2 regions of the Ohtaekwangia kribbensis genome follow, and region 2 is predicted to be linked to the other one. Evidence: riboswitches for the same ligand, from Rfam matches in the RefSeq annotation. Region 2 holds a riboswitch; the other holds the start of a gene.
What was found. Region 2 has a riboswitch for S-adenosylmethionine ahead of ACFQ21_RS26850 (phytanoyl-CoA dioxygenase family protein). Riboswitches for the same ligand answer to the same signal wherever they lie in the genome.

Region 1 (7,430 bases), on a different contig from region 2:
GTCTTGTTGATTTGTTCGTTCAGGGATGCGATCGGGTTTGAGAATATATTTTCAAATGGATTGCGTAGTGTATAGCTTCCGTCCGGTTCATAAATCGTAGCTGTGGGGGGCATCGTAAGCAATGCACTTACTATTCCGTTGGGTGCTATATTAGCATTGCTTTTACTCCCGGTAAAGTTGAGGCCAAATGTAAGGCGATCGGTTGGCCGGGTGTCTATATTCACGCGCGCACTGTAACGTTCAAAGTCAGTGCTACGAATTATGCCATCCTGGTTAAAATAATTTCCAGATATAGCATAGCGGGTCTTTTGGGTTCCCCCGGATAACGAGAGCTGGTGGTTCTGCACCGCTGCACTTCGAAAAGCTTCGTCCTGCCAGTCCGTTCCCTCTCCGAGCTGATCGATCTGTTCTTGTGTCAGGTATTGAAATCTTCCGTTGGCCGGTGTTGTATCATAGAGTGCATCGTTACGAAGTGATGCAAATTGCTTGGCGTTGAGTAAGTCTATCTTTTTGCGCAGCGTTTGTACACCATAGCTTACATCGTATGTAATGATGTTCTGATCTGCCTTTCCTTTTTTTGTGGTGATGATAATAACACCATTCGCACCGCGTGAACCGTAGATCGCGGTTGAAGAAGCGTCTTTCAGAATATCGATCGATTCAATGTCAGCGGGGTTTATACTCGACAGCGGATTTATACTGGCACCGGTTACTGCACCTGTACTCACAGCGTTGTTATATACCGGGTATCCATCAATTACATATAGCGGTTCGTTACCACCTTGTATCGAACTTCCTCCGCGAATGCGAATGCTTACACCACCACCCGGTTGTCCGGAAGTTTGTGTAACCTGTACACCCGGTGCGGCACCGTTGAGGGCACGGTCTACGGAACTGATCGGTTGCTTGAGTATAGTTTCAGACACCGATGCTATAGCACCTGTTAATTCACTTTTCTTTTGCGTACCATACCCGACTACAACAACGGCATCGAGTATATTATCGCTTTTGAGTACTACTTCTGCGGCTTCTCCGGTCAGTTCATAGATTTCAATTTCCTGCGTCTGGTAGCCTACACTGTTTACCTGTATGGTAAACGGAAATACTTTTCCGGCAGCAATGGTAAAATTGCCGTCAGCATCGGCAACGGCATGTACCGAAGTACCTTTAATAAATACGGTGGCGCCAGGTAATGGCTGGCCGGTATCATCTTTTATAGTTCCGTTTATAAGATCTTGTGCATAAACCGTTGTAAAAGGCAAAGCAAGAAATATAAAGAGTATATATCTTTTCATGTTAGGATTGTGTTGGAGTATGGCAGGTGTTTACTTCAGCGCGCGCTGTTCAAATTTTTCTTTCTCCTGGTCGAAGCGTTTCTGGTCAGGTTTCAGGTATCCGAAATCGTGTAGATCGTCCTGGCTGTTCTGGAGTATCCAGAGGAGAAACTTTAATGCCTCCGGACGTTCATTGATTTTACTGATCGAGATATGCAGATGACCGATTGGAACATTCTTTACATCTTCTTCCTCCAATGCCTTCAATGCTGTATCAAGGTCACTATATATTCTTTCGCGCTCGTTGATCTTGTTGTTGCCATCGAGATCAACCGGTATAACCGCTACACCCGGCACCAGGTGGCGTGTCTTTAGGTCGTATAATAAAGATGGTGTGCTATAGGATATAGCGGTAGAGTCTTTTTGCAATGCTTTGATCAGGTGTTCATCGGCTCCGGCAATGGCTTTCCCTTTAATATTCTGTTGCGTGTAATCAAAGTGTTGTGCAAAGGTGGTGGGAGCACCTGCTTTCTGTAAGCGGGTATATATCGTGAAAGGTGCTTTAATTGTTTTTGCATCTGATTTGTCGGCCAGAATATCGTGAAAGTATATCTGTTTGATCAGGTCGTTGGTAAGTCCTTTTTCACGATATGTTTTAGCGAAAGCGGAGTTAGCGTTGGCTATCGGTACAACGGCATAGCGGGCAAGGTATAAATACTCGCGAGTCTCTTTTACAGCAGGCTCCGGCTCGTATGCTTCAATAAGTAAATCATATTTAGCAGGATCGGTTGTAGTGCGAGACTCAATAATAATTTCGGTCTGTGGATTAACTTCTTTATAGTCTTTAATCCATTTTTCCACTAAAGGATATGCGAATCGTACACCCGTTACAACGACTTTGTTTGCAGGTGCTTGTTGTGCCCAGGCGGCACTGGCCGAAAGTATCAGAAAATAGAAAGCTATTACTGAAATGAATGATTTCATAATTGTGTAATTAGTAAGATGTAGTGAATGCGTAAAGGAAAATAGGCGGCTACGGAATGCACCTTTATCTACAGACGTACCACCAATATGCCTGCTGATATTCGTGCATCCGAAAGCCATGTATAGAGACTACACTGCACTCAGGACAGTATAGAATGATTTGAGAATCAACAACGGCAACAACAGCTGTAGCCGATAAATGTAGGCGAAGAAAAATTTTTGTGCAGCCTATAGCTGTCTTCCCGATGAATAAACATCTCTTTGGTTTTCATGTAATTCAAATTTTATAGTTCCAATTTTATATTGGTAGGAGTTAGCACCTTATCAGTGGTGGATGACAGGTTGCTAGAAGATCATCGAGCCTATTCTCTCCCTTCTTCTGTATAAAATCAATCTGGTGGGAATTGATTATCTACTAAATCGATAGACAAAATTAGTTTTAAAGTATTACCCCACAAACAAAACTTGCTTTTTTTTAAATTTTTTAAAAAATGTGATGATAATTGAATAGAATGAAAAAGCGGGTCGCATCATCCGGTGCGACCCGCTCATTATTATTATCTATACTATATAGTGTGTTGTACTGCTTGTGGATTAGACAGCAGTTGGTGATTGTCCCGAAAACGTTAGTGAATAACGAGTTTTCGGTTTGCTGACCAGGCTGCAGATGTAATTCTGACTATATATACTCCACTCAGCAATGCGCTTAGCCGGAGGGTTGCCGATCCGGATTGAGACACTTGCAACTTTGTTTGTGCTACCTGGATACCTTGCGGATCGAGAATAGTGATGGTATATGCGCCATCCGGAACATCAATCAGGTCGACTGTAACATCATCGTCCTGGTTAACAGGATTCGGATATACAGATGCAAATGGTTCTGCCGGTCCATCGAATTCAATCCGTATAACTTTGAAGCGGACTGTGGTGCCATCCAGATCGGTCTGCGAGAGTCGATAGTAATATACTCCCGCCTTTGCTCCGTCATCTGTAAATTGATATTTGTTTGTAAGTTGTGATGTTCCACTTCCTTTTACGGTGCCGATCGTTATAAATTCTTCACCATTGGCCGAGCGCTCCAGGGTAAAATAATCGTTGTTGATCTCCGTAGCCGTTGCCCAATGCAATTCAATGGCATGTGTTTGCTCATTGTTCAATCCTTTAAAATATAGTAATGAAACAGGTAGTGGTGTATTGCCTGCACTGCCTATAATGCCGGAGTTTGCTGTACCGCTGGCTGTGCTTGCGCGTGTAGTACAAGTGTTTTCATTGCAGCCACCTGTTCCACTGGCCGTGGTGGTCGTTATATTTGTTGTGGGCTGTGCTGACGAGTATATTACAACGCCCTGGCCACCACCACCGCCACCTCCGTGCGATCGGGAGTCGTTTACAGTTCCTCCGCTTCCTCCGTTGGCGGCTACGGTTAATGTACAGCCTGATGCTATATTAAAAGTCTTAACGGCAAGCACTATACTTCCTCCTGCACCTCCTCCTCCGGCTCCATCATTGCCAGAGGTATTTGCGGCTGTGCCACCACCACCGTTGGCGGATATTGTAACGGTTCCACACGCGCCAGTGGTAGTTATCTGTTTAGCGTTAATAAGAATAATGCCGCCTCCATCTGCACCGGCAGTTGCAGTACTGTTGTTTTGCTGGCCACCGCCACCGCCACCTCCCATAAAGACGCGACTGGCACTTATACTTGTGCTTAACGATATACCCCCCTGGCCTCCTACAGGAGTTGACTCACATAAATATCCAGGGCCACCGTCACCTCCCGTAGTATAGTTTCCGCCACCGCCACCTCCGGCATTATGCAAATTACCTCCACCGCCACCGTTAAGATCTTTAGCACGACCATAAATATAGCCTGTCGATGTTATCTTATATATACTTTCTCCTTTTCTACCGGACGCCGCATTGTTGCTGGTAATCCATGTGGATGCATCACATATTACACTATTACCTATTCCCGAGCGTGTGCCGCCAATAAACCCGGCCTCATTGGCGGTGAGGTTATGAGCCAGGGTGAGTGTGCCTGATACTTCCATAGCAAGCACGCCACCAACATTTCCATTCCAATCCATGGCAGTCATGTTTGCAGTTGTAGTATAATCCGGATTACCATAGAGTCTGAACGATATAATCTGTACAGAGGAATTTGTGCCTATATTAAACGTATTACTGAGAGTTGCATTAAGTGTTATTGTGCTGGGAAGCCCGGAGCTTTCAGTGTGTGATGCGATTGTAGCTACTTCATATATACCGGCAGATTTAATGGAGCCCAATGATCCGAAAGTAGATGCGTTGGTAACATCACCAATGACATCATCCTGCATTTGCATAATGATAATCCTGTTGCCATCTTCAAAAGTGTGAAAGGTTTCCGTTACATTCGATAAGGTTAGTACTTTGCCCGAGATAGCTGTGACTTTTGCATAGGCGTTTACTTGCGCTGATACTCTTGTGCCCGTAAAATATGCCAGGCAAAATATTAGCAGAAATATCCGGTACTCAATTCTCATACTTCTCAAACGATAGCGATTAATACTACTTATAGATATATACAATCGTCAAAATTATGTATTAATCGTTAGGGCAATTGTTAGATGTATGAATACAGTAAATTTTTATACAGTCTTGTGATGCGTAAATAATTAAGGATTAGTTATGAATGTTTTTGTATACCTTTTAATTAGGTATTATAATTATTTGGAATACTTTTGATAAGACCAGTCAGAACGAAAGAGAGGATTTGCAATAGCCCGTTATTGGGTATGTATATTAGGCTGGATGTGTTTGTTTGATCAGTAAGCCCCCTGGTCTCTATACCCTAAAATCAGACGCCTTGAGTAATTTGATGCAAACTATAAAAAGAGCGATTCATTCCAAATTTGAATTCGTCAGTCTATTGTTATCTTCAAAAACGAAGATCTCCTCTCTGTTTCGAAAGCAGCTTCTTACTCCTTCCTCCTTACTTCTGGATTCTTAATTCGCCATAGCGCGATTTTCGAGTATTCTGTATATCTTGAAAGTAACAACCCATACTCATCTCCACCTCAATGAAGTACCCTGTAGAAATCGGATTCGGCAATGTTCGTGTCAGTGCTCATTTTATATTAGAGACGCTGGCCTTTATTATCGGCTTCCGGTACTTCCTATACCTCAAGCGTAAACAGTCAGACCCGATTCCTGAATCGAATCGTATCTGGATCATTATCGGTGCTGCTTTCGGTGCCTTTCTTTTTTCGCGCCTCCTCGGTTCGCTCGAAGATCCGCAGGCATGGGCACGGGCCGACAACCCGTGGCTATATTTCTATGCGAACAAGACTATTGTGGGGGGCTTGCTGGGAGGTTTGCTGTTTGTGGAGATTACTAAAATGTTTTTAAAAGAAAAGTCATCATCGGGCGATATGTTTACATACCCGCTTATACTGGCGATGATTATAGGTCGTTTAGGATGCTTCTCGGCCGGTATATATGAACCAACATTTGGTATAGCATCATCACTTCCCTGGGCGATGGATCTGGGCGATGGTATATTGAGACACCCGGTGGCGCTGTATGAAATCTTATTTTTGATGTTGCTCTGGTTCTCCCTCTATAGCCTTGAGAAATATACCCTGCTGGCCATGGGTGTGCGATTTAAACTATTTATGATTGCGTACCTCATGTTTCGTTTCATACTTGAATTTATAAAGCCTGTCCACCCCCTGGTGTGGTCGCTGACAACGATACAACTGGCGTGCCTCGGTGGACTAGTGTATTACTATCGCACCCTTGCACTTTTGTTTTATAATCCCGGTAAACTTGCCATGCATGAACAATAAACGAAACTATATTTACTACGACTATACCGTTAGCCTTTGTACGGTGTGCCATCGGCAGATTGATGCCAAAATTATTTTCGAAGACGAAAAAGTATTCCTTACCAAGCGATGCCGTGAACATGGTTCGCAGAAAGTATTGATCGCAGATGATATTCAATACTATAAGCAGATTCGAAATTATAACAAGGCATCCGAATATCCGCTGCGTCCGCATACGGCAACACATTATGGATGTCCGTACGACTGTGGTATTTGTCCGGATCACGAGCAGCATTCCTGTCTCACACTAATTGAAATTACAGACCGGTGCAATCTTACCTGCCCTACATGCTATGCAAGTTCGTCACCTACACATGGAAGACACCGCACGCTGGAAGAGATTGAGTTTATGCTCGATGCTATTGTGAGGAGTGAAGGTGAGCCGGATGTTGTACAGATCAGCGGAGGTGAACCGACTATACATCCCGACTTCTTTACCATACTGGATATGGCCAAGGCACGCCCCATCAAACACCTGATGGTAAATACCAATGGAATTCGTATAGCATCCGATCCTGCCTTTGCAGCACGGCTTGCATCGTACATGCCCGACTTCGAAATATACCTGCAATTTGATTCTTTCGAAGAGCATGCCTTGCAGCAGCTGCGTGGTAAGGATATGCGTGCAGTTCGCGAGAAAGCTATAGCAACATTAAATGCACTGAACTTGTCAACCACGCTGGTGGTAACATTGCAGAAAGGGTTGAACGACCATGAGATTGGTAAGACAATCGACTATGCTTTGCAGCAACGTTGTGTAAGGGGTGTTACGTTTCAGCCTACGCAAGTGAGCGGAAGATTGGAACATTTCGATCCTGCAGTAAACCGTTTAACCAATACAGAGATCAGACGAAAGATACTGGAGCAGACTGCGGTGTTTCAACCCAATGATCTTATACCGGTGCCGTGCAATCCGGATGCGCTGGTAATGGGCTATGCACTGAAGACGGATGCAGGTGTACACGGACTTACCCGACTTATTGATCCGGAATTCTTGTTGAATAATTCGCGCAACACCATCGTATATGAACAGGATGAGAAGTTGCATGGTCATGTGACGAAAATGTTCAGCACCGCTAATTCCATTGATTCACTTGAAAATGATTTTCATCATTTACTATGTTGCCTGCCTGACATTATAGCACCGGAGTTCTCCTATAATAATTTGTTCAGAGTTATTATCATGAACTTTATGGATGCGTATGATTTTGATGTGAGGGCAATCAAGAAATCATGTGTTCATATTGTTGATACATCGGGTAAAATAATACCATTCGAAACCATGAATTTGTTTTACCGCCCC
Region 2 (7,430 bases):
GTACGCCTGGCTGCGCTGGACGCACTCAGCAAATTCAACAAAGAACAAAACGTACGCAAAATATTGATTGCATCACTCACCACACAGAAGGATCCGATCGTACAAATAGCACTCATCCGAATACTGGTAGAGATACGGGCACAAGGCACCGTGAAAGAGCTTCAACGCATTACGAACGATGAAGAAGCTTTAAAAGAGGTAAAAGATGAAGCACACGCAGGAATACTGAAACTTTCATGAAGATATATTATAGCATGCTAAATCACACCCACACAACTTTCAAACTCGAAGCTCAAAGCTAAAAACTCGAAGCTGAGAAAATTCAAGTCACATTTAGTAAGAAAATCAAAACATCAACGAAATATGAAAAAGGTATTTGCAGCGGTAGCCCTGGTGGTTTTTATAACAGGGTTTATACAGGCACAGGAATATAAACTTGCCAAGAGCACAGGTCGCCTGGAAATTAAAGAAGTAAACCACGTAGAGATTGAAGGCTACGCTGGCAATGAGATAATCTTTACATCGCGCAATGGTAAAAAAGATGATGACGAACGCGCCAAAGGACTACGCGCCATCAGCAGCATGGGCCTGGAAGATAACACCGGTATAGGTTTATCGGTAGTAGAAAAAGGCGGGGTAATTGAAGTGCAGCAATTGAAGAAGATGGATGGTCCTGATGTCATCATCAAAGTTCCCAAAGGAGTCGTGGTGTCTTATTCCCATACATCACCGTATGGCGATCGTGTAACATTCAAGAACTTTGAAGGTGAGATCGAAGTATCAACTGTACACAACGGTGTTGTACTAAACAACACAACCGGCCCGATGACGATCAAAACTGTACACGGTGACATTGACGCTTCCCTGAGTCCGAATATAAAGAACCCTGTATCGATCATATCGGTACACGGCCATGTAGATGTAGCCTTCCCTACTACACTGAAAGCAAACCTAAAATTAGGCACGGTATACGGAGAGATCTTTGTTGATCCAGATTTCAAGATCGAGATCGAGAAGACCAACAACATGGTAAAATATAGCGACAATGTAAGCGGCAAGCTCAACGGTGGTGGATTGGACATCTACTTGTCTTCCACACACAGCAATGTATACCTCCGGAAGAAATAAAATCTGACTGCTTCGATCTATACCTATCGATCGGAGCAGCTTCACCCCCAAACTTCTTGCTATGAAAAATATACTGTTCATCATAGTCGGGCTTATTATTCCGGTAAAGGAATACGCGCAAACCGCTATCAACAAATCTATCGCGGTTAAGCCCGGACAAAATATAGTCATGCACTTCGATTACCCCGAACTGGTCCGGGTTAGCACCTGGGATAAAAATGAAGTCTCCATCCAGGGAACTGTAAGTATCAACAACGGAGAAAATGATAATGCGTTTACATTAGACCTCTCTGTATCTGGTAATACGGTTAACATTCGCAGCCAGATTGCTGACATGAAAAACCTGCCCCGGTTCTATACAATTAAAGATGGTACGCAAACCATCACTTTTAAAAACAAGGAAGAACTCGATAAATACAAACAGCAAACCGGCAAGAGTAAATTTGATATGATGTCTAATGGCGTTGATATTGAAATTGTACTGGAGATTAAGGTACCGCGTAACACCGACACCCGTGTTGAATCTGTTTATGGAACGGTGGAGATCAAAGAGTTTACCGGGCCGCTCTCCGTTACATCTACATACGGTGCTGTAGATGCAGCCCTGGTTGAAAAAGCAACGGGAGAGCTAGTCGCTGAAACAAATTATGGCGAGATCTTCACTAACCTGGAAGCCAAGTTTGGCGGCATGGACAAGGATGAACATTTTCACACCTATGTCTCTGCAAAACCGGGCAATGGTCCACGCTATAGCTTCGAATCAAAATATGGCAATGTATACATACGCAAGGCCAATCCATAAAGTATATCCCTGCTATATATCCGGTGAAACAGGGTCGATGGTTTATTGGTTAAAAAAACTTGCTGCAAAAGCTGTCTCATTGATTTGGTTGCGCAAAACACCCTGACCACCCGATAATGCCGGGGATGAAGAGCTCGCTATACTGCGGGCTCTTTACATGTATACAATGTGGTATCTTTATTGCTTCTGAAGAAATACCTGAACCCACGCATTATGGAACTTAACTACCATTGGATCAACCTGCTCGTTTGTTCGGAGCACTGCAAGGCCCGCTCTTCTGCGTAATACCAGGCAACTGCTTTTTACCATGAAAATTTATGACTGGGCGCGGTAGCCCATTTTTGAAGTAGATGACGAACTATTTCTGACATCGATTCGCAAATCATGGCAGCCAATGAATTATAGCGGTGCTTTAAAATTCTAAATATTTTTTTCAAAAAGATTTGCACGTTAACGATTAATACTGATATTTGTCTATCGATTTAGTAGACAAATCAATTCTCACCAGATTGGTTTTATACAGAAGGGAGTAGAGACTAGGCTCAGCGATCCCCTAGCAACCTATCAACCGCAGGTTGAAAAGGTGCTAATTCCTACCAATAAAAAAAATTGGAACTATAAAATTTTTAACCAACATGAAACACACAAAAAATTTCTCCGTTCGTAACAGTATGTACGCCCAGGCCATCAACATGAATTACTGTATGAACAACTGTTGTTGTTGATTTCGCCTTTTCAAAAATCCCCTATAGAAATTTTAATGACTTGCAAACACTGCATCCTCGCGCGGGGAATGCACAGGGAATATTTTGTACCGCAAAAAACAAGCGTATGAAAATGAACTGTTTCCATATACTATACCGATGTTGATGAGCACTGAATTCATCACACCCTTACTAAATATATACTTATACGTCCACCTTAACATTGAACGATCATGGCTTCTTATAAAAAATTCACATTCGAAGGTACATTAACAACAGAACAAATTGAGTTCTTTCAAAAGAACGGCTTCATTCACTTTGAAAACTATGCGTCACAGGAAACTGTTGATACTATTATTAACTCTACCGAGCAGGTGCAACGCCAGTGGGTAAAATCAAATGTTCAGAAAGTAAATGGTGTGCCGATCAAATATGGTACAGATGAAAATGGTGATACCATTGTACAACGTTTTGCATTTACCAATCAACACAGCGATGCCGTAAGAGCATTCGCCAACAACCCGGCTCTGCAGGCATTAAAAGTCTTAATGCCGGAAGGCGCACGCCTCGGTCTCGAAGAGAAAGATGGTGTGGTATTCAATCACTATGTCAATACAGAAGGAAGTAATTTCTACCACATGGGCTGGCATACCGATAGCGCACGTGATATATTCTACGGTAAGAAAGTAGCGCCTATGTTAAACATCGGCTTTTACCTGGATGATTCTACAGCCGATAAAGGCGGACTCCGCGTTTTGCCCGGCACCCATAAACAAGGACTGTGGGATTTACTCTTCCGAAAAAAATACTACCTGAATAACTATGGCGATAAAGACGAGGTATTGGTAGAAGCAAAAGCAGGCGACCTCGTTATTCACGATGGCAGAATATGGCATCGCGTGGCGCCATCGCCACTGACCGGTGCAGCCAGTCGCAGAAGAGTAATGTATATACCGATGATCGTGGGTAAGTATAAACCTAAAACGGAGCAAAGCACAACACCGCTATACCTGCACCTGCTGCCACTGGTAGGAAGTAAGAAACATAAAAATCTTATTCCGGCATTCCGCAAGGCTGCCTGATGGACTATATAAAACTGTTACGCTAAAATTAAACTACAACCATGTTCACATTTTTTGAAAGACCGGTCGGCATTATATACGGCCACCCTGAACAATATAATCCCTTGTTTGAAAAGCTGCTGACGCGGGGAATTCCCTATGAAATAATAAATCCGGCAGACCACCTGTATGATCCTGCCCAATATGAAGTGCCCTATAGCCTCGTGTTCAACGACATGAGTTCACCACCTTACCTGGCGCACAACGCACTGGGTATTGCTCAAACCGTAGAATATGTAAAACATGTGGAAAAGGTAAGTGGTGTACACAACAGCAGTCAGGTTGTAAACGGGTCGCGCGTTACGGAGATTATCAGTACCCGGTCGCGACAACTGGCCCTGTTCGCTTCGCTGGGTATACCTTTTCCGAAAACACGCATCGTGAGCAGCATTGACCAGTTGCTGGCCGCCAGCAATGAACTTCGCTTCCCAATCATTATAAAGAGTAATGGCATCAGCGATCCTGCTGTTACCATGCGCTTTGAAAGTGCAAACGAACTGGTGAATGCCCTCGTAAAAGATGAACTGCATTTACAAAACGATAAGTCATGGCTGGTGCAAGAGTATATCCGGCCCAAGGGCAACCATATCAACCGCGTTGAGATTCTGAATGGTCGCGTGCTCTATGCTGTTAAAATATACCATGCCGGTGACGAACCCGAGCGCTGGCCGATTGAAGTTAAAGCGAGTGTATTTGCACCATCCCTGGAAATTCTGAACACGCTGGAGAGAATAGCGCATGCAGCTTTGATCGATACCGGCAGCATCGAATATGTTACCGATCGAAAAACAAACCAGGTATATTTCTATGCGATCCGCCCGCATACAAGTTCACGCAGCATACATATTGAAGGCATTGATTTTAATCCGCTAGATCACCTCAGTCAATACCTCGAGCAGCGGTTGCAAAAGATAAGAGAGATCGCGCTTACCATTTAAAAAAAATTATAGCACGAATACTTGCATATAAAGTATCGTTACTTACATTTGTCTATAGATTTGGTAGACAATAAAAATTATACCGGGTAACAGTGACGTAAAACGGTATATACAAATCTGGTCAGGTGAGTTGAGATCCTCTTCCGGCCATGAACAAAACGGCTTCCGGATGCACCGGTCTTAAAAAGAATTTTGGTGGAATTTCTCGAAAGACACTGGTGCATTCCGTAGCCACCAAGCCACTCTCCTGCTACATTCTCCGTTCATGAAGCTTCACCGTTTTTGTTTTCATATGTTCTTTCGGGTTGAGTACATTTATACATTCTTAGTTTATCACGCGCCCAACATATGAGTACTGCAACACAGACCTTAAGCGAAAAAAAAGGATTTGTATTACATGAAGACTGGACAGCCGTAGCGCTGGGAGGTATCACAATTCTTTTTTCACTTCTCTGGTTTATTATACCAACACCGGCATTCTCCTGGAAAGAAGGAAACGACATCACTGAAAAAATATTAGCCAGTGAAAATCTCTTCAAGATCGGTGCGCAATTCCTCTATAGTTTCGCGATTGCTATACTGGGAACGCTGTTAACCGGCAAACCTGTAAAAAATATGCTCGTTGTTTTTCCGGTGTTATATATACTTACGGTAATAGCCGTAGCACTGGCCGGGAACAGCGCGATAAAATCATTGAACCTGGAAGCTGTTATCTTCAGTCTCTCCATCGGTTTACTCATCAGCAATACGCTTCCGCTTCCGCAGTGGTTTCGTTCGGCACTCTCTACTGAATTATTTGTAAAGACCGGGCTCGTGTTACTCGGCACCGGAGTTATTTTCTCCGATATACTCAAGGCAGGTGGTCTCGGTCTCATTCAGGCACTCGCGGTTGTAGTGAGCGTTTGGTATTTCGCATACTGGATCTGCAAGAAGCTAAAGCTTGATGAAGAGTTAACCATGATGATCTCCAGCGCAGTTTCCATCTGCGGTGTATCGGCTGCCATCGCTACGGCCGGTGCTATACAAGGTGATTCTAAAAAGCTCTCGTATGTTATATCATTGGTACTGATCGTTGCTATTCCGATGATGATCTTCATGCCCTATATCGCGAACTACTTTCACTTTCCGCAGGAAGTTACGGGCGCATGGCTCGGGGGTAGTATTGATACAACGGGTGCGGTAGTGGCTTCCGGAACGCTCGTAGGTGAAACAGCACTCAAGATCAGCACGATCGTTAAATTTTCTCAAAACGTTTTGTTGGGTGTTGCTGCTTTCGCCATCAGTATATATTGGACGTATACTGGTAAAGATCAGGCTGATGGTAAAGTAACCAAACCATCGCTCGGTGTTATCTGGGAGCGCTTCCCTAAATTTGTGATCGGCTTCGTTGCTGCCTCACTCCTTTTTTCATTCGCATTAAGTGCAGACGCCGTGAGCAGTGTAAAAGAAAGTTTAAAGAGTATACAAACACTATGGTTTGTGCTGGCCTTTACAAGCATCGGGCTTGAGACTAAATTTTCAGACCTGTTTAACGCCAATAGCCGGAAACCTTTATACGCTTTTCTTATCGCCCAGGGTTTCAACATCATTATTACGCTGATTGTAGCATTCCTGCTGTTCAGCTAACAAGTATTCCGACTCCTATATACAGTAAGAGTTTGTTGATGAAAAGCGTGTCGTAAAAAGCCTCTGCAGCGTTTCGGAGGCTTTTACTATTGTCCGTTAGGCAAAAAATTCTACAATATTTTCATAAAATTCTTTTAAGTCTATTGATTTAATAGGGATTACTCCTAGTTTTGCTAAAAATCTACCAAAGCTATAGACTTAAACTGCTATATGAACAACTTTTACCACCGATTGCTTTTCTTACTCGTATTGATTTCCGCTACAACATTTGTCCAGGCGCAAAACCTGATTAGTGGTAGCATTGCCGATGGCGAAACGCAGGAAACACTGGCAGGTGTTAACATCGCTGTGAAAGGGACTGTGCTTGGAACAGTAACCGGTGCTAACGGAGACTTCAGTATATCTGTAAAACAATTACCGGTAACATTAGTAGCTTCTTTTATAGGGTATAAAACAGAAGAGATCGAAGTAACTGTACCTAATACAGTATTAAAGTTTCAACTGAATCCAAGTGCGTTGCTCGGTGAAGAAGTTGTTATCACGGCATCGCGTGTAGAAGAGTCTCAACTCAAATCTCCGGTAGCCATTGAAAAGCTTGACCTGCGCGCGATCAGGGAAACACCTGCACCAAGCTTTTACGATGCGTTGGAAAATGTAAAAGGTGTACAGATGACGACCTCGAGCATTACCTTTAAAGTACCGAATACACGCGGCTTTAATATACCCAACAACTTTCGCTTCGTACAAGTAGTAGATGGTGTGGATATGCAGGCCGCTACATTGGGTGTTCCGCTCGGCAACGCTATAGGCCCCACTGAACTCGATATAGAGAGTGTCGAGATTACCCCGGGTGCTGCATCTGCACTCTATGGTATGAACGCCATCAACGGTATGGCTAACCTCATTACCAAGAGTCCATTTTTATACCAGGGGTTAAGTATATATCAAAAGACTGGTGTAAACCATGTTGACGGTATCGATTATGATCCGAGTGTATTAACTGAAACAGCATTGCGCTATGCCAAGGCGTACAATAACAAAATAGCGTTCAAAATAAATGCAAGTTACCTGCGTGCTACAGACTGGCGCGGCAATACCAAAACCGATCAGA

Region 1: it holds a riboswitch for S-adenosylmethionine, as region 2 does, so the genes downstream of both, ACFQ21_RS07620 (hypothetical protein) here and ACFQ21_RS26850 (phytanoyl-CoA dioxygenase family protein) in region 2, are expected to answer to the same signal.

What each region holds. Positions count from the first base shown of each region.
Region 1 is NZ_JBHTKA010000001.1:1,896,991-1,904,420, reverse strand. It holds gene ACFQ21_RS07625 (SusC/RagA family TonB-linked outer membrane protein) at 1-1,295, opposite strand, end outside; gene ACFQ21_RS07620 (hypothetical protein) at 1,326-2,258, opposite strand; SAM riboswitch class I at 2,540-2,648, opposite strand; gene ACFQ21_RS07615 (T9SS type A sorting domain-containing protein) at 2,885-4,783, opposite strand; gene ACFQ21_RS07610 (prolipoprotein diacylglyceryl transferase) at 5,321-6,088, shown strand; gene ACFQ21_RS07605 (radical SAM protein) at 6,078-7,430, shown strand, end outside.
Region 2 is NZ_JBHTKA010000014.1:220,263-227,692, reverse strand. It holds gene ACFQ21_RS26865 (hypothetical protein) at 1-240, shown strand, start outside; gene ACFQ21_RS26860 (DUF4097 family beta strand repeat-containing protein) at 364-1,128, shown strand; gene ACFQ21_RS26855 (hypothetical protein) at 1,190-1,930, shown strand; SAM riboswitch class I at 2,443-2,554, shown strand; gene ACFQ21_RS26850 (phytanoyl-CoA dioxygenase family protein) at 2,868-3,716, shown strand; gene ACFQ21_RS26845 (ATP-grasp domain-containing protein) at 3,758-4,693, shown strand; gene ACFQ21_RS26840 (YeiH family protein) at 5,042-6,319, shown strand; gene ACFQ21_RS26835 (TonB-dependent receptor) at 6,530-7,430, shown strand, end outside.